Regions from separate parts of the Massilia violaceinigra genome, predicted to be linked through region 1. Evidence: riboswitches for the same ligand, from Rfam matches in the RefSeq annotation. Region 1 holds a riboswitch; each other region holds the start of a gene.

Region 1 (4,540 bases):
GCGCCGGCCGAGATGCCGAGTACATACGGCTCGGCCAGGGGATTACGCAGCAAGGCTTGCATCATCACGCCGGCCAGCGCGAGCGCGCCGCCTGTCACAAAAGCGACCAGCGCGCGCGACAGGCGCAGGTCGAGCAGGGTGGCGGCCAGGGTCGAGGTATTGCCTTTCGCAAGCGCCATCAGCGCGCCCGGCATCTCCGCCAGCGGGACCGGCACCGAGCCGACCATCCCGGCGACTACCAGGCTTGCCAATGCCAGCAAGGAGAGCGCCGTGATGACGACGCTGGCCCGGTGGCGCATGTTGCGAAAGAACGGATGCATGCGATTCCTATTTGCTGCCGTAGCGGATGCCGGCAAACACCTGGCGGCCGGCGGTGGCGTAAGTGCGCGCCAGTTCATACTGTTTGTCGGCGACGTTGTTCAACCGTAGCACGGCCGACCAGTCGGGCGCAAAGCGATACTCGGCAAACAGGTTCACCAGCCCGTAGCCGGGCAGCGTGTTGCGGTTGGCCAGGTCGTCGAAGCGCTTGCCGGACAGGTGCACGCCCGCGCCGGCAACCAGCGCCCCCGCCGTGTACTCGATGGCGAATTTGGCGTGGCGCTTGGCACGCCGCTGCAGGTTTTTGCCGGTGGTGTCGTCGCGCGGGTCTTGCAGGTCGAGCGAGCCGCTCATGTCGAAGGCGCCCATGCGGGTACGCGCGCCGAGGCTGATGCCCTCCAGGGTGGCGCGGTTGACGTTGTAGGCGCAGCCGTATGGATGCGTATCCTGCTGGACCGGACATATGATGGTGTTGACCAGCAGGTCTTGCAGGCGGTTGCGGTAGTAGACCGCGCTGGCTTCAAGCGTGCCATCGTTGTAATACACGCCGCCTTCGACGTTCTTGCCTTGTTCGGGCTTGTTGGCGTCGACCCCGTAACCGGGGTAATACAGTTCGTTGAACGTCGGTGCGCGAAAGCTGGTGCCGGCGCTGGCGTTCACGCGCAGCGCGCGCGTGAGTTTGTAGCCGTAGCCGACGCCGCCGGTGACCTTGTTGCCGTACTGGGTGCTGTCGTCGCGCCGCGCGCTGGCGCTGGCCAGATGGTTGCCGCGCTTGAGCGAGTAGGCCGCAGCCACGGAATTGGTCGCGCGGCTGGCGTTCAAGGCGCGCGTGGTGTCGGCGAACACGTCTTCCACCCGGCGTTCCAGAACCAGTTGCAGCAGGTCGCTACCCAAAGCGATGTCATTCTGCATGCTGTAGGCGTGCAGGCGCGTGTCGATACGGTTGCTGCTCGCCGCACTGGAGAAGTTGACCGATTTGTCGTCGGCCTCGGATGCCTGCAGGCTCACTTTCCAGTTGCGCGTGATCTCGTGTTTCGAGTACACGGCGATGTTGTCCATGTTCTGCACGCTGCGCACGTCGAAGGGACCCGCGCCCGCATCGTACTGCGACTTGAGGTGGCTGTGCAGGTACAGGAGGCCCGCTTCGTGGCCCTTGGCCAGCACGATGCCCAGCTGGCCGCTGGCGCTGTCGCGCGCATAGCCGTCGTTGTCCTGGTTGTAGGAGAAATTGCCCGGTTTGGTGGCCGAGAAGCCGTCATCCTTATCCTTCGACACACCGAACGCGTAGCTGATGCTGTTCTCGCCTTCGCTGGCGCCGGCCACGCCGAACGCCATCGAGCGCGCCTTGTCGCTGCCCGCTTCAACAGCGGCCGTGACGTTTGGCGCTCCGGCGCCGCGCCGGGTGAAAATCTGCACCACGCCGCCGATGGCGTCGGCGCCGTACATGGTGGCCAGCGGGCCGTAGACGATTTCGATGCGGTCGACGTTCGCCAGCGGCAGGGTGGCCCAGTTGGCGATGCCGATCGTGGACGAGCCAATGCGCACGCCGTCGACCAGTACCACGGTCTGCTTGGCGTCGCCGCCGCGAATGAACACTTGCGATGCGGTACCCGGACCGCCGTTACGCGTGATTTCGATACCGCGCTGCTTTTGCAGCAGTTCGACGACGCTGCTCGCACCGGAACGTGCGATGTCGGTGGCGCTGATCAGCACATGGTCGCTCAGCACCTCGCTGGACGGTTGCGGCGCGCGCGTGGCGGTGATGATGACGGCGGCACCGGCCGTATCGGCGGCGCTGTCGGCGAGGGCACAAGGGGAAGTAAAAGCTAGCGCGAGCGACGTCAGGGCCGCGTGGCGTACAACAGGAAAGGTCATGACAAATCTTCAGTGAATGCGATTGCGAGCAACCGGCCGACGTCCCCGTTGGCCAGATTGAAAAGGAACGCGCAAATCCTGCGCGTTCCCACCTGTCCTGGCCGGTATCCGGGCTGGCAAATGCGGCCGTCTCACCTTCCCATGCCAAATGCACAGTGGTCATACGAGGCGGCTCGTCGCCATGTCAGCGACATTTGCTTACCGTTGCGGGGGCAGCACACGTTGGCCTGTTGCAGGCTTCGTGTTTCCCAGTTTAACTGCGCTCATGGACATGGGCGCGGGCACCAAAACCCGATAATTATACACAGTCGATGATGACGGTCTCGCCGTAGGCGATGGCGTGGGGACGCTGCGCCGCTTCCAGCGCCATGGCCTCGGGACCCAGGCCGCGCGCGCGTGCCGACAGCAGGCGGATGGTGCCGGCGTGGCAGATGACGATGGCGCAGGGTGCCTGCGCGCGCATGCAGTCGGCATAAAACGCGGACACGCGCTGCGCCATGCCGGTCACGCTTTCGCCGCCGCCGGGGCGGTAGCGGGCCATGTCGGCGGCCCAGGCGTCGACGCCGGCACGGTCGATGTCGTCCCAGCGGCGCATTTCCCAGTCGCCGAAATCGAGTTCGGCCAGGCGCGCGTCATACCGCACCGCCGCGCCGCCGATTGACTCAGCCAGCATGGCACAGCGCCGCAACGGGCTGGAAAATACCGGTACGCCGGGGGGAAGGGTGGCGCGCAGGGCGGGCAGGGCCAGCGCCTGCAAATCAGGATCGACAGCGAGGTCGGTGCGCCCGTAGCACACGCCGGATGCTACTTGCGGCGCCAGGTGGCGTACCAGGTACAGGCGCATTCTAAGCCCCAGAGGCCGTGATGGAAAAACGCCAGCAGCGCCAGGTAAATGACCACTTCGGCCACTTGCTGCACGGCGCCCAGGCAGTCGCCGGTATAGCCGCCGATGCGGCGCAGGCACTTGGCGCCCAGCCACCACGCCACCAGCGCGGCCCCGGTCACGCTGGTGAGCAGCGCAAGCCAGGGCACCATGCCGGCCGTGGCCAGCGCCAGTGCAGGCACGCCAGCGCAGGCGCAGGCGATGCCGAATTCACGGTTGCTCATATGCTGGGCCATCGGCTTGGCCTTGCCATCGGCGCGCGCATATTCCATTTCCCAGATCAGGCTCACCGCCGCCAGGCGCGACAAGGGATGGGCGATGAACAGCGCGGCGATAGCGGCGGGTACGGAAAAAAAGGACAGCAGCGCGCATTTGAGCGCCACCGTCAGCCCCATGCCGACCGCGCCGTAGGTGCCGATGCGCGAGTCCTTCATGATCTCCAGCACCCGCTCGGTACTCAAGCCGCCGCCGAAGCCGTCGCACATGTCGGCCAGGCCGTCCTCGTGGAAGGCGCCGGTCAGGTAGATCGCCGCCGCCGTCGACAGCAGCACCGCCACCGGGGCCGGCCATAGCAATGACGCGCCGGCATACACCGCCGCGGCCACCGCCGCCACCACCACGCCGACCAGCGGAAAATAGCGCGACGCATGGTGCAGCCAGGACGGGTCGAATCCGACCCAGCCCGGAATCGGCACGCGGGTGAAGAATTGCAGCGCGATGAAGAACAGCCGGCACTGGTGGACGATGCTGGCCATGGTCTGTACTTACGCCGACTGGCCGCTGACGCGCGCCGACTGGAAGGTGGCCATCTCGCCGAGGAAGTTGACGGCCGCGTGCAGCAGCGGCAGCGCCAGGGCGCAACCGGTGCCTTCGCCCAGGCGCAGACCGAGGTTGAGCAGCGGCCTGGCCTTGAGGTGTTCGAGCATGCGCGCGTGGCCCGCTTCGTCCGAGCAGTGCGAAAATACGCAGTAGTCGAGGATGGCCGGCTGCATGCGCGCCGCCACCAGCAGCGCGCTGCTGACGATGAAGCCGTCGATCAGCAGCACCATGCGCCGCTCGGCCGCCTTGAGCATGGCCCCAACGATCATGGCGATCTCGAAGCCGCCGAAGGTGGCCAGGATGTCGAGCGGCTCGCTCATCTCGCCATGCAGGGCGACCGCCGCCTCGATCACGTCTTGCTTGTGCAGCACGCCCTCGGGCGACAAACCCGTGCCGGCGCCGACGCAATCGGCCACCGGCACGCCGGTCAGCTTGTGCATCAGCGCGGCGGCGGCGGTGGTGTTCCCGATTCCCATTTCGCCGAAGCCGATCACATTGCCTTCCAGGTTGCCGACGATGCGCATGCCGTGCGCCAGGGCGGCGGCGCATTCGGCCCAGCTCATGGCCGGCTTCTGGGCAAAGTTGGCGGTGCCGCGTCCGACCTTGCAGTCCATCAGGGCCACGCGTTTGCCGAAATCGTGGTTC
Region 2 (4,540 bases), 3.5 Mb from region 1:
CGCATTGTGGGCGGTGACGCCGGGAATGGCGCGCAGGATTTCCTGGGTGTCCTGGGCGCCGCGCGCGTCGATCATGGCGCGGTCGACCAGGGTGACGGTGGCCGGTGTTTCGCGCGGCGTCAGGCCGAGCCGGCTGCCGGTGGCGGCGGCCGTGTCCAGGTTCAGCTTGCCGTTGGCGCGCGGCGCGCTTCCCGTGATCTCCACTGTGGGAAGGGGCTCATCGGCACGGGCGTGGGCGTTCATGGCGGTGCAGGCAAAGGCCAGCGCCGCCGCATGGAATGGGGTTGCAGTCATTTGGTGCTCTTGTTTCGTTTGCCTTGTGACAGGCGAGTGGAGATGGACGCCGCATGCGGCGCCTGGTCGGCTTGCTTGAGCCGATTCGTGAGCGAAGTCTTACCGGATCAGAACGATGGAGGACCGCGTGCTTGCGCGGCAGTCCATGCGAAGCGGGCTTTGGGCGCGTCGGGGAGGCGCGCGGTGGGTGGGGCGTCGGCGACGGCAAGCGCCAGCTGGCAAGGCGCTTGCGGCAACAGGAGCATGCCATTGCTGTGATGGCAGTACGGGCAATGCTTGAGCTTGCCGTCGTGCGGCGTGGGCGCAGCGTCGCCGGCCGGCAGTCCGACGGCGGGGGCGGCCGCGCTGCCAGCCCGGCAGATGTCAGCTGGCGGGTAGGGCGCGCCGGCGTTGGCGGCGAATGCATGCGAGAGCGCCGGCGCCAGCACGGCCACGAGCATGGCCAGCACGGCCAGCCAGGACGCCAGGACATTCGCCCTGCGGTTCATGCGCATCGTCGCGCTGCTCTCATCGTTACGCCGCTCTCATCGTATACATGCGCGGATTGTAGCAGCGCCGATAAGCGCCGTAAACGGCGGCGTGCCGGCGCAGGCAGGTTCGCGGACATTCAGAAGCGCCACGCCAGGCCGGCGCGCAGGGTGCGCATTTCACCCGGATGGGTATGAATGTCGGCTACCGGTGCAGATTCGCCTGGCAACTGCGATGCGTAGTAATAGTCGATATCGCTCGCGCGGCGGTCCAGCAAATTGAGCACTTCAACGGTGAGCTTGAGGCGTGGCGCGAGCCGGTAGCCGAGCTTCATGTTGAGCAAGGTGGACGACGGCGAGCGCACCGCATCGTCTTCGACCAGTGCGCGCGGGCCGAAGTAGCGCAGGCGCACGCCGCCCGACCACGGGCCGGCGGCGCCCGACACGCCGAGCGAGGCGGTGCGGGTGATCGACCCGGGGATGAAGGCGCCGGCCGGATCGCTGTCGCGAAAGCGCGCGTGCGACCACGCCAGGTTGGCATCGATGATCCAGTCTTTGGCGGGCGTGTAAAAATTGGCCAGCTCGATGCCGTGCCGCCGGCTTGGGCGGCCTGCCTCGGTGGTGCCGGCGTCGCCGATGAAGATCAGTTCGGAATCGAGGTCGAGCTTCCAGGCGGCGATGGTGGTTTGCATGCCCGGCGCCAGGCCGGCCAGCCGCAAGCCCGCCTCTTCGCCCGTTCCCCGCACCAGCGGCGTGGCGGGCTTGATGTCCGCACCGTCGGCATCCACCGCCAGGCCGGTCTTGGGATCGACAGTGCCGGTGACGCCACGCCCGTCGTTGCTGTGGAATCCCCGACCCCAGTTCAGGTACATCTCCGCATTTTTCCCCAGCGTGAAAATCGCCGTGAACTTCGGACTGGTGATGCCGGCATTCACCTTGCCCGAGTTGGCGCTCGTGTCGCTGTGGACATCGAACGCATAGCGGTCGGCGCGCAGCCCGGCGACCGTGCGCAGCCATGGCGCCCAGACGGTGCTATTGGACAGATACAGCGCGCCGCTACGCTCCTTGACCCTGTCCTCGCGCACGGTCGAGCGGCGCTGGCGCGCCTGGCTCGCATACAGGCCGACCGGGGCCAGCCTGTCCTGGCGCAGCTGAACGCCGAGCGCTGTCTCGGAAGCGAAGGGGCCCAGTGCGTGGCGCCATGTGCGCTCCGCGTTCAGGCCGAGAACCTGCCGGCTTTCCGCCTGGTGGAACTGGTCGCCGTGCTCCGGATCGTCCAGTGCATAGGTAAAGTCGCTGAACAGGTCGAGCCGCGATTTGATGAAATAGGCATTGGCCCTGGCGCTGCCCGTGCCGTACTGGCGGCTCCACTCGCCCGACAGGCTGTAACGCGAGGTTTCGCCGCCATCCGTGGGAGCGAGCGTGCCATAGCGGCCGATCAGGCCGGCGTCGAGCGCGCGTTGCGGCACCTGATCGGTCGACGTCCACGACGAATGCATGCCCATCGCCGTCACCCGCACATCGTCGTCGCCGCGCCGCCAGCTGTACGACAGCACGCCGTTGACACGCTTGTAGTCTTCCGGCCTCTCCCACGGGCCATCCTGTCCCGCGCGTTCGAGGGCGTACAGCAGCGTACCGGTGGCAAGCGGGGTCGCGTTGGCGACCAGCGCGCGGCTGAAGCGGTTCTGGCCGGCCTCCAGGCTCAGCAAGCCTTGCTCCATCTGCCGCACGTAGTCGAAAGCGGCTGCGCCGGCCACGGAAAAATCGCCTTCCTCCGCGTAATAGGTGCCTTTTTTATACGCGATGGTGCTGACCAGCTCCGGAATCAGGAAATTCAGGTCCGAATAGCCCTGGCCGTGCGCATTGGTCGGCAAGTTGACCGGCATGCCCATGACCGAGGTGCGGAAATCGGTGCCGTGATCGAGATTGAATCCGCGCGCGAAATATTGATTGGCTTTGCCGTCCCCGGCGTGCTGGGTCACGATCAGGCCCGGCACGGCTTCGAGCAGCTCGCCCGTGCGCAGCAAGGGACGGTTTTCGAGCTGCCTGGCGGTCACGGTGCCCTGGTTGGCCGAATCGGCGACGCCGAGCGGTATCAGGCTGGCGGACACGCGCACTTGCTGAACGGAGGATGGGGTATCGCCGTCGACGGTGGCGTTGGCAAAGGCGGGCATGGCCAGCAGCAGCATCGGCGACAGCAGGCGCAGCCCGCGTTGCGAGGGGGCAGGGGTGGTATTTTTCACGAGTACTCTCTGTTAAGACCGGACAGGCCGGTCTGCTTTTTTGTACGGCGCACATCCCCGTGCACCGAGAAAAAAGAAGCTGCGGCCGACAGAGGCGCGAGAGTTGATGGAGATGAGGGAGCGACGGCGTTGCGCGCGGTCCCGGGCGATCCACAAACACGACAATTCCCGGCCGCTTGCTTCCATGCGTCCTGGCCGGTATCCGGGCTGACAGGTCAGATTGCCTCGCCTTCCCATGCCTGCGGCACAGTGGACCAAAGAGACAACCGGCCGCACGTCGTTGGACGACATGCGGCGCCTGTTTTACCGTTGCGGGGACAGCACACGTTTGCCGCTGGCATGCCAGCGCGTGTTTCCCGTTTAACTGCGGCCTTCAGAGCAAGGCCGCGAGCACCAAAACGTGGTAATCATAACGGCTGCTGATGTATATAGCAATGTTTCCATATGCAGCGACAGGCCGGGCACAAGGAAGCGCTACGCTTGCCGGCCACGCTGGAACCGATTGCACGGGCCTTGATTTGAGGATGGCCTGCGCCGGGGAAAGGGGGATGGATGGCTGTGCGGCGCCGGACAGCCTGGCGCGCCTCATTGCCGCATCAGGGGCAATGAGGCGGACAAACCGGCGCTTACCAGTTGTATTTCAAGGTCGCCCGTGCCGAGTGGGAAAGGCCCAGATAGCAGCTGTGGGTCGCGAAGCAGGAGGCGACATAGTCCTTATCCGCCACGTTGTTCACGTGCAGTTCGGCCATCCAGTCGTTCATGCGCCAGCCGGCGCAGGTCGTAGCGCAGCGCCAGGTCAAACAGGGTACGGGCGGGCACAGCGAAGCTGTTGATCGTGTCGCCCTGCGTCTTGCCGGTATAGCGCGCGCCCAAGCCCAGGCCCAGGCCGGCTCTGGCCCAGGGCCACGCGGCACGTGCGCGTCGGTCTCCCAATGGGACTCGGACACGCCGGCCTGGTTCGACCCGATTCGCGATCCGCATGGCGTCGGGTGGCACCTCGACCGCCTGCTGTTCGACGCTGGCGTGCGCGATGGCGCCGTGGAAGCGGGCGTGGCGCTGGTCGACTCGGTGCGGCAGCTGGCGCTGTCGCACGAGGGCGGGCGCTGGCGTATCGATGCGCAATGCCTGGGGCAGGGCGGTGCCGCCCCATCCCGTGGAATGCACCAGACGCCAGTGCTGGTCGATGCCAGTGGCCGAGGCATGGCGGCGGCCAGGCAGCTCGGCCTTGCCCGGCGCGGCCGCGACCGCCTGGTGTGGCTGTACGCGCACTTGCCGGTGGACAGGGATGACAAGGATCAGGCCACCCGTGTCTGCGCCGACGCGAACGGCTGGTGGTATAGCGTGCGTGTGCCGTCCGGGCAACGGGTGCTGGCATTTCACCTTGATAGCGACGATGCCGAGCTCAAGGCACTGCGCGATCCGTACCGTTTGCTGGCCAAAGCGCAGCGCCATGGCTTGCTGGCCGGGATCCGGCCGGCGACGATGGACTTTCCGGTGCACCTGCGGCCGGCCGGCGGGGGCGGGCTCGATCCAGGC
Region 3 (4,540 bases), 3.6 Mb from region 1:
CGTCATCGAGCGCGCCGGCAGCGTTTGAGCCAGGCGCCATGGCCGGTCAGTGGCGCCACTGGACGGTCAGTTCGGCGTGGCGCCGCTCGCCCAGCAGGTACTGGCTGTCGCCGTACGAGGTGCTGGCGTACAGTTTGTCGGCGAGGTTGCGCAAGTTCAGCTGTACCAGCACATGGCGGCTGACCTGCCAGCCCAGGGTGGCGTCCAGCGTCGTATAGGCCGCAAGCGACTGCGTGTTGCCATTGTCGATGAAGCGCTGGCCGACGTAGCGCGCACCGGTGCCGGCGCGCCAGCCGCCGGCGCGGTAACTGAGCCAGAGATTGGCCGAGGACTTCGGCGCCCCGGCGGGTCGCTTGCCGGCCCGCGACGCGTTGCCGCTTTCGATCAGCCGGTCGAAGGCGGCGTCGGTGTAGACGCCATTCGCGTCCAGGCGCCATGCCGGCGCGAGGGCCACGCTGGCGCTCAACTCCGCCCCCTGCGACGATTGCGCGCCGCCCTGGACCGACAAGGCCGGGTTGGACGGGTCGCGCGTGATGATGTCATCCTTGCGAATGCGGTACAGCGCCGCGGTCCACTGCGCCTTGCCGCCGGTCAGCGACTGTTTCAGGCCGGTTTCAACCTGGCGCGACCGGGTCAGTTTATAGGCGCTGTTGGCCAGGTTCAGCGACAGCAGGCTGGTGACCGGATCGCTGCCGCTGCTGAGCTGGCCGTACAGGGAGGTGTCGTCCCCGAGTTTCCAGGTCAGGCCGAGCCGCACGGCGGTCGACTGCAGCGTCGAGGTGAAGCCGGCCGCCCCCAGCAGGCTGACGCGCCCGACCTTGTAACGATCATTGCGCAGGCCTGCCAGCAGCAACAGCGTCTCGCTGAGCGCATAGGAGTCTTCAGCATACAGCGCATTGCTGCGGGTGCGGGTTGTGAAATTCGGGCGCAAGAGGTCGGGGCTGTCGAACCGGCCCGGGTTGAACCCGGTCGGCGCCACGCTGGAGGCACCGCCGTACGGCGCGTTGTTGGTGTGGGTGAAATTGATGGTGGCCGCTTCCCACCCGGCAACGACCCGGTTGGCCCCGGCATTCCAGCGCGCTTCGAGGCGGTTGCCGCTTTGTTCCTGATCATGGCCGATGGCGATGTAATCGCTGCGCTCGACCACCTTCGCTTGCGGGTCATAATCATAGGTTTCGGCATTGCGCCAGTGGCGGCGCGCTTTCATATACACGAGTTCGTCGGTGACGGTGAGGGCCGGCGATACGCGCCAGCTAAGGCGGACCAGCGCCTTGTCGTCGTCGAAGCCGATGTCGGCGTCGCCCACGTTGTAGTTTTGCTTGCGCAGTGCGCGCGCCAGAGCGCCATTGATCAGCGGTGTGCCGAAGTAGCGCTGCGGTTTCTGTTCCAGATGGTCGAGCTGCATGGCAAGGTCGATGGCGGGCGTCAAGGCATAGGCCAGGCTGGTGAGTACCTTGCCGTGGCGCGCATTGCCCCGCTCGATCAGCCCGTCGCTGCGGTCCGCATAGGCGTCGACACGGAATGCGCCGCTCTCCCCCAGCGCACCGGTGACGCCGACGCCGGCGCGCAGGGCGCGCCCGCCGCCGATGCCGGCCATCGCTTCGAGCGAGGTGGCGCCTGCCGGCGCCTTGCGCACGGCATTGATGGTGGCGCCGGTGGTACCGCTGCCGTGGACCACCGAACCCGGGCCGCGCAGCACTTCGATGTACTCATAACCCCACGGATCGGACGGATAGGTTGCCGTGCCCGAGCCCACCTGCGGGCGCTGGCCGTTTTCCAGGATGGCGATGGCGCTATTGCCGCTGAAACCGCGCGCCGCGTAGCCGATGCCGTTGCCGGGCGAGCTGATATCGGTCAGGCCGGTGGTGCGGGTGACGGCATCCTTGAGCCGCACATCGCCGCGCGCTTCGATGCTGGCCGCGCCGAGCGACTCGACGCTGGCAGGCACGTCCTGCGCCGTCAGATCGAGCCGGCTGGCAGTGGCGTTCTGACGCTTCAGCCCCAGGCCCTCATCCTCGGCGGCGGCTTGAATGGTCACAGTCGGCATCACCGTGGTTTGCCCGGCCCAGGCAGCGGACGCGCACAGGAGTGCGACGGCGGCGACGATGGGGCGGATGGGGTTAGGACGAGTTTGGCTGGAATGCATCATGGAAGCGTCTGACATAGTAAATGACCGGGTCCCCGGCGGTGAAAGTTCGCGAAGGCGCACGCCCCCGCCACGGCACGCGCCACGCGCCAAGGGCGAACGGATACGCGTACGCCATTGGCGTGCGATTGCATCAGCAAAAAGAAAAAAGGACGAATAACTAACAGGCAACACCACACCCCGGGCGTTGCGCATGCATCGTGACTGGCCGGTCTTCTGGCTCGCCTTCATCCTTCCCTGGTCTTGCCTTCCCATGCGATGCACAGTGGCGTTCGATCAAAGTCGTCAGGCTTACAGCAGCGGGGGCTGCGCCGGACTGGCGCGAGATGAAAATCTCGTGCGTCACCGGCTTCCCGTTTCACCCTCCGGCCGACAAGCGGGAGGGCACCATTCACGTATTGGGGCGCATTTTACATTCGACAAAGCACATTTGTCACCCTATTGCTGCGCTGACGCGGGCGCACCGGGCCGCAGCGGCGCTGGCGGCGAGCGCTGGCGTCCGGCCAGGTTCCGGCACCGGCCAGCGCTGTGCGGGTCATGGCCGCCGTAGGGTGATCGCACTACACATTTACAACAAATTCACGCATTTTCAATATTTTATGTACAACACGAATGCTTAATTAGCACTGTTGTTCGTATTTGAAATACATTAAGAACACCGAGCTCAGGCTTACTGAATAGTCAGCCTGCATGCTGGGACCCACTATAAAGGAGACACTACATGAGCATTCGCTTTCGTCGTTCCTTGCACACTTTACTACCCGCACTCGCACTATTGGTCTCGTATTCAGAGGCAGCCGCCAGTACCATCAACCAGAACGCCTCGTGGACCATCGACCGGGCCGGCACTTCCACCAAGTACCGCTCCGTCGCCTACGGGGACTCGATCTATGCGGGTTTCAACGGCTCCGTCACCAGCGCGGCCAAATACGCGGCGCCAACGGTGAACGCGGAATACCTCTCTGCGCAGTGGGGCACGGACATCGAAAGCGTGCGCCGCACCAAGTCCGGTGCGATTGCCGAAGACGTGTACAACAATAAAATCGTGGCTGAGCGCTCGTACATGCAAGCCAGCAACACTCGCGTCGTCACCTTCGAGATGTGCGGCAACGATGGCTTGCAGGCGCGCGCCAGCTTCAAGAGCCAGACCGGCACCTGCAATTACAGCGGACTGACCGCGGCGGAAAATAGCTGCAAGAAGTACGTCACGGCCGCGATGGACTATATTAATGCCAACGCCTATGCGGGTGTGAAGCTGAAAGTGATCTCCAACCTGCACTACCCGGGCTATGCGGTGGACAATGTGCAGAGTACCTGCAAGGATGCCGCTACCGGCGCCACCGTGAAAATGCAGGACAAGTTCCTGCCCGCCCTGGCGCGGATGAACTTCATGATGTGCGACGTCGCGCGGCAAAAAGGCTTCCAGTGCGCGGACAACTTCGCCCAGTACATGGGCGCCGACTACGATAGCAACGGCGACGGCCGGATCGACGCCGAGGGGCTGCGCTATGTGAGCGGCGAGAGCGAAGCGAGCTATGTCAACCGCCTCACATCGGCACTGCGCTCGACGATCCGCGACGCCAACACGCACTTCGTATCGTCAAGCAGCAGCTACGATTACATCCAGTCGGACGACACCCACCCGACCTACAACGGCAGCACCTTCAGTTCCGGCCTGTTCGGCAGCACCACGGGCAGCGGCGCGCCCCGCTACACCACGTTTAGCGGCGGCAAGAGCCCGATCTGGAATCAGTACGGCCACGAGCGCATCGGCTGGGCGGTATCGACCTACAATCCGGCCACGCCGTAACTGCCAGGCGCCGATCCTTGGATACGCCTCCGCGTTCCAGGCCGGCAGCGGCCAGCAGCGAGAACAGCGCTGCTGGCCATGCCTGGGGCCCATCCCGGGGCCGCATTGCCATCGCGGTGTTGCTCTGCATCGCCGGCGGCGTCATGCTCACGCTCCTGTGGATGCCATCGCGCCGCGCGAGCGACGTCGCCGCCACGCCGGCGCCGTTGCCTGCGCAGGCGATGCCGCCGGCCCAGGCCCCGGTCCCGGCCACCGTGCCCGGCGCGCCGGACAGCACCATCCCGCGCAAGGAACAGGCGCGTGCGCCCGAGGGCGACGCCGACCCCACGCCCGACCTCAAAAGCTACGTTGCGCGCGGCGAGAATCCCAGCATGGCCGAAGTCATCGAACGTCTGCACCAGCGCGGCATCCACTCCGGCCTGGGCGCCTTTTCGCCGCCGGGAACCAGTCCGCCGCTGGTCGGGCTGGCGGTTCCCGAGGACTTTGTTTTACCGAAGGGCTACGTGCGCCATCACCAGGCAACCGATGACGGCCAGCGCATCGAAGCGGTCCTGATGTTCGCGCCCGACTTTCAATTGCTCGAC
Region 4 (4,540 bases), 6.0 Mb from region 1:
TCGGGCAGGCGCGGTCCGGCCCGGGTCAGCAATTCGCCATCCAGGGTGAACAGATTGCCCTTTTGCACCGCCAGCAGGGTTGTATACGGCGCCCAGATCGCCAAACCCTGTTCCGAGGCGTCGTAGGGCGTGCTGCCGACGATCGCCTCCGGATTGGCCTGCAACACCGCCTCGACGCCGACCGAAGGCGCCTTGACCGCCAGCGCGGCGAAAATATTCTCGCCGCCGCACAGGCGAATCGCATCGCTGGCGACATGCTGGCCATTGAGGGTGTACAGCGGCTTTTCCCACACCTGGTAAAACACCTTGACCGGCGGCCGCTTGCTGTAGCGCGCCTCCAGCGCCGCGATGCGGGCGCGGAACGACGCGGCCGCTGCCTGCGCCACCGTCCCGGTACCGAGCAGCTGGCCGAAACGCAGCATGCTGCCGGCCACCTGGTCCATCCGCGCCGGCTCGCTGTAAAACATCGGAATGCCGAGCTGGCGCAGCTGCTCCAATTGGCGCGCCGTATTCCCGCTCTGCCAGACCACCAGCAGGTCGGGTTTCAGCGCCAGCACCCGTTCCATGTCGATCTGGCTGTTGTCGCCGACAAGGGGAATGGTTCGGGCGGCCGGCGGATAGTCGCTGTAGCTCATCGCCCCGACGATGCGCGCGCCGCCACCGGCCGCGAACAGCAGCTCGGTGACGTGCGGCGCCATCGACACGACGCGCTGCGCCGGCGCGGCCAGCACCACGCGCCGGCCGGCGTCGTCCACCACCGTGATGGCGGCGCCGGCCAGACCGGCCCACAGGGCCAGCACGGCGAAGACGAGGCGCTGGCGCATCAGAAGTCGTAGCGCGCCGAGACCTTGACCTGGCGCCCGTCGCTCGGATAAATGCCGCTGTTGCAGCCGTAGGCATTGCTGGTGTAGCGCTTGTCGGCCAGGTTCAGGCCCGCCACCGCGAATTCCCAGGCGCCGACCTGGAGCGCGTAACGCGCATCGAACGTGGTGCTTGATGCCATGCGCACGCCGCAGGTGTTGGCGAAGTCGGCGCCAAAACGCTGGCTGCCGGCCCATTGAGCGCCGATGTCGGCGCTGTGGCCATTGCCCGGCACCCAGGCCAGGCGCGCCGAGACCACGTTCTTCGGTACCAGCACCATTTCGCGCCCGGCGTTCGGGCCGCCGGTGAAGCGGGCCAGCACGTGCTGCCAGTTGCCGCTCACGCGCCAGTCGCGCGCGATGCGGGCGTGGACATCGAGCTCCACGCCTTTGCGCTCGGTCGGGTCGAGGTTGGTGTTGGCGCCGTAGCCGCCGTTCACGGTCGGGTCGTAGAAAATCTCGTTGCGCAGCTGATGGCGGAACACGCGCCCGTTCGCGCCCATGGCCGCATCGCCGTAAGCGACGCCCAGTTCCAGGTCGCGCGAGGTTTGCGGCGCCAGCACGGCGGAGGAGGAACGGTAGCCGTTCTCGTCGACGTTGGCCACGCGGTAGCTGCGCCCGGCCTTGGCGTACAGGTTTACCATCGGCATGACGTTGGCGCTGCCCTGCACTTCCCAGGCGTTGAGGGTGGTCTTGCTGGCATACGGTGCGGCGTAGGCGCGCTCGTCGGTGGCATCCTTCTCGAAGCGTTCGCGGCGCGCGCCGACAGCCACGCGGGCTTTGTGCGCACCGCCGAACTTGAGTTCATCGCGCACGTACAGTGCCCGCGATTTCTGCGTGGCGTCGGCGTTCGAGTAGTCCGACTCGGTCACGCGCGACCACGTGACAAGGTCCACGCCAGCCACCAGCTCATTGAGCATGCCGCCCATTTGCGCAAGGTGGCGCAGGCGCGGCGAGAACTGGGTCTGGGCGCTGTCGTAGGTCGACTTCGAGGCTGCGCGCACGCCCTCGAAGGTGTAGAAATAGGTGGAACGGACGGTGCGCTCGCGGCGCGACAGTTCGGCGGCCAGGTCGACGCTGCCGACGCGCTGCTCCACGAACGCGGTCACGCGGTCCGAATCGAGCGAGCCCACATCGTCGGGCGTGCTGGCCTGGCGCGGATTGTCGCGGAACTGCTGCATGCTCAGGGCACCCGGCAGGTCCGATTCCTGGCGCGCGCGGTCGTAGCGCAGGCCGGCGCGGCCGCCCTGGTACGCCCACTGGGCGCCGCCGCTGAAGGTATCGAGCTCGAAGCTGTTATGGTCGCGGTAATTGTCGGTGCGCTGGCTGCCGACCGAGGCGTCGAGCGCGAACCCGTTCCACGACTGGGCCACGGCGGCGCGCAGGTCGCGCAGGTTGAACTGGCCGGCTTCGGCGCGCAGCATGCCGCGCCGGCCATTGGCCTCGGGACGGCGCGTGACGATGTGGATCACGCCGCCGGTGGCGCCTTCGCCATACAGCACGCTGGCGCCGCCGCGGATGATTTCGATGCGCTCGACAGTCTCGATCGGGATCGACGACAGGGTCGCATTGCTCAATTCACTTTCGGACATGCGCACGCCGTCCAGCGTGACCACCATGTTCTGGCTGCTGTTGGTGCCGAAGCCGCGCAGGTCGAGGCTGAAATCGGGCGAGCCGTCCAAGCTCTGGCGGCCGTACACGCCGCCGATCTGGCGGATGGCCTGGTTGACGTCGGCCGCGCCGGCGCGGCGGATGTCGTCGGCGCTGATGACGGTCGCGCCGATCGGGGCCAGCGCCGGGTCGCTGGCAAAGCGGGCGCCGGTCACGGTCACGGCGGGCAGGGTCTGGGCCTGGGCTTGGCCATCGGCGGCCAGCGCGGTGCTGGACATGAAACACAGGGACAGGGCGGAAACCAGCGCGAGCGGCCTGGCGGAGAGCGCGCGGCGCGGCGATACTGCAGAAATCATGATGTCGTCTTCAGAAAATAGAGTCCTGGCTTGCGTCCCCGCAAGCCGGATTGCACGGACAGAGGCGCGCTGCGCGGCATCGTGTCCACCTGTTTTGGCCGGTATCCGGGCTTGCAAGGCGTCAGGAACGACGGCTTGCAGTACCGTTGCGGGGGCAGCACACTGCGTGTTTCCCGTTTAACTGCCGGCGTGAAGTCGCGGGCGGGCACCAAAACTGCGCCATTATAATCGGAGTCGCCATCCGGACCGCGGCCCGGCGGGCGTTGTGGCATGCTGTGCGGCTGGCCGGCTGCCCACCAGTATGGCCCATTACCAATCGAAGCGCCCGATGGCGCAGGAGAATGCATGCAAGCGCGTACCCGAACCATGGCCCAGAGGGCGCTCCTGCTGGCGGCAGCGGCCATCGCCGGGGCCGAGCTGATGGCGCAGGCCGACATCACCATCACGCCGATTCCGGAACCGGTGACCGACGTCGGCATCGGCTTCGCCATGCCCTCGGCCAGCGCGGTGAGCGTGCCGAGCGCCCCGCACGCGTGGGGCGGTCCGCGCAGCGGCAGCGAAGCGACCCTGTCGGACCGCGTGGTCGACTACCGGATCGAAGCGACGCTCGACCCGATTGCGCACACGGTCGACGGCAAGCAGAAACTCACCTGGCGCAACCGCAGCAAGGAGACCGTGCGCAGCGTCTACCTGCACCTGTACATGAACGCCTTCAAAAACGCCGGCAGCACCTTCTTCACCGAGCAGCGCGCATCCGGCTACAACGCCACCATCGCCCCCGGCGAATGGGGCCATATCACCCTGCGCAGCGTGACCCAGGGCGGCGCCAGGGTGGACTGGTCATTCGTCCATCCCGACAACGGCCCCGCCACCGACGAGACGGTGGTGCGCTTCGACCTGCCGGCGCCGGTGGCGCCCGGAGCTTCCACCAGCTTCGACATCGCTTTCCTGACCCAGTTGCCGCGCGTGGTGGCCAGCACCGGCCATGTCGGCAGCTTTCACCTGGTGGGCCAGTGGTTCCCCAAGATCGGGGTGCTGGAGCTGCCGGGCGAACGCGGTGCCACCAGGGCGCGCTGGAACGTGCATGAATATCACCACGAGACCGAGTTCTACGCCGACTTCGGCCGCTTCGATGTCAAGCTCACCGCGCCCAAGACCTACACCGTGGGCGCCACCGGCGAACTGCAGGGGCCACCGGTGGAACGGGGCGGCATGCTCACGCACCACTACGTGCAGGGCGACGTCCACGATTTCGCCTGGACCGCCGACAATCGCACGGCGCCGCCCCTGCGCGGTACCTGGAGCGCGCCGGGCAGCCCGCAGGTTGCGCTGTCGGTACTGTTCCCGCCCGACCGCGCGGCCAGCGCCGCGCCGGCGCTGAAAGCTGCCACCGAGGCGCTGACCTATTATTCGACAACGCTCGGACCGTATCCGTACAAGACGCTGACCATCGTGATCCCGCCGCTGAACGCCGACAACGCCGGCGCCATGGAGTACCCGACCTTCATCACCGTCAACGGTTACGACAAGGTGGTGCCGCGCACGGCCACCGCCTTCGACATTGATCTCGTCACGATCCACGAAGTCGGCCACAGTTACTTCCACGGCATCCTGGCGTCGAACGAGACTGAAGAACCGATGCTCGACGAAGGCTTGAACGAATTCTGGAACCATCGCATGCTGCGCGACACCGGCAAGGACGCGTATCTTGGA

Evidence for each region. A riboswitch is a leader RNA that binds a small molecule or an ion and turns the genes downstream of it on or off. The one in region 1 is predicted to bind cobalamin.
Region 2: another riboswitch for cobalamin. It lies ahead of CR152_RS21475 (TonB-dependent receptor); the one in region 1 lies ahead of CR152_RS06320 (TonB-dependent receptor plug domain-containing protein).
Region 3: another riboswitch for cobalamin. It lies ahead of CR152_RS21665 (TonB-dependent receptor); the one in region 1 lies ahead of CR152_RS06320 (TonB-dependent receptor plug domain-containing protein).
Region 4: another riboswitch for cobalamin. It lies ahead of CR152_RS31820 (TonB-dependent receptor family protein); the one in region 1 lies ahead of CR152_RS06320 (TonB-dependent receptor plug domain-containing protein).

Annotation. Positions count from the first base shown of each region.
Region 1 is NZ_CP024608.1:1,397,098-1,401,637, forward strand. Features, by position in the region: gene CR152_RS06315 (FecCD family ABC transporter permease) at 1-320, opposite strand, end outside; gene CR152_RS06320 (TonB-dependent receptor plug domain-containing protein) at 328-2,193, opposite strand; cobalamin riboswitch at 2,276-2,497, opposite strand; gene CR152_RS06325 (histidine phosphatase family protein) at 2,492-3,037, opposite strand; gene CR152_RS06330 (adenosylcobinamide-GDP ribazoletransferase) at 2,998-3,831, opposite strand; gene cobT (nicotinate-nucleotide--dimethylbenzimidazole phosphoribosyltransferase) at 3,841-4,540, opposite strand, start outside.
Region 2 is NZ_CP024608.1:4,915,526-4,920,065, forward strand. Features, by position in the region: gene CR152_RS21465 (TonB-dependent receptor) at 1-294, opposite strand, end outside; gene CR152_RS21470 (DUF2946 domain-containing protein) at 402-788, opposite strand; gene CR152_RS21475 (TonB-dependent receptor) at 902-3,004, opposite strand; cobalamin riboswitch at 3,181-3,417, opposite strand; gene CR152_RS34710 (hypothetical protein) at 3,631-3,765, opposite strand; gene CR152_RS21480 (NAD(P)/FAD-dependent oxidoreductase) at 3,764-4,540, shown strand, end outside.
Region 3 is NZ_CP024608.1:5,010,825-5,015,364, reverse strand. Features, by position in the region: gene CR152_RS21670 (cupin domain-containing protein) at 1-28, shown strand, start outside; gene CR152_RS21665 (TonB-dependent receptor) at 47-2,149, opposite strand; cobalamin riboswitch at 2,336-2,553, opposite strand; gene CR152_RS21660 (hypothetical protein) at 2,868-3,956, shown strand; gene CR152_RS21655 (hypothetical protein) at 3,974-4,540, shown strand, end outside.
Region 4 is NZ_CP024608.1:7,361,603-7,366,142, forward strand. Features, by position in the region: gene CR152_RS31815 (cobalamin-binding protein) at 1-824, opposite strand, end outside; gene CR152_RS31820 (TonB-dependent receptor family protein) at 824-2,827, opposite strand; cobalamin riboswitch at 2,907-3,055, opposite strand; gene CR152_RS31825 (M1 family metallopeptidase) at 3,173-4,540, shown strand, end outside.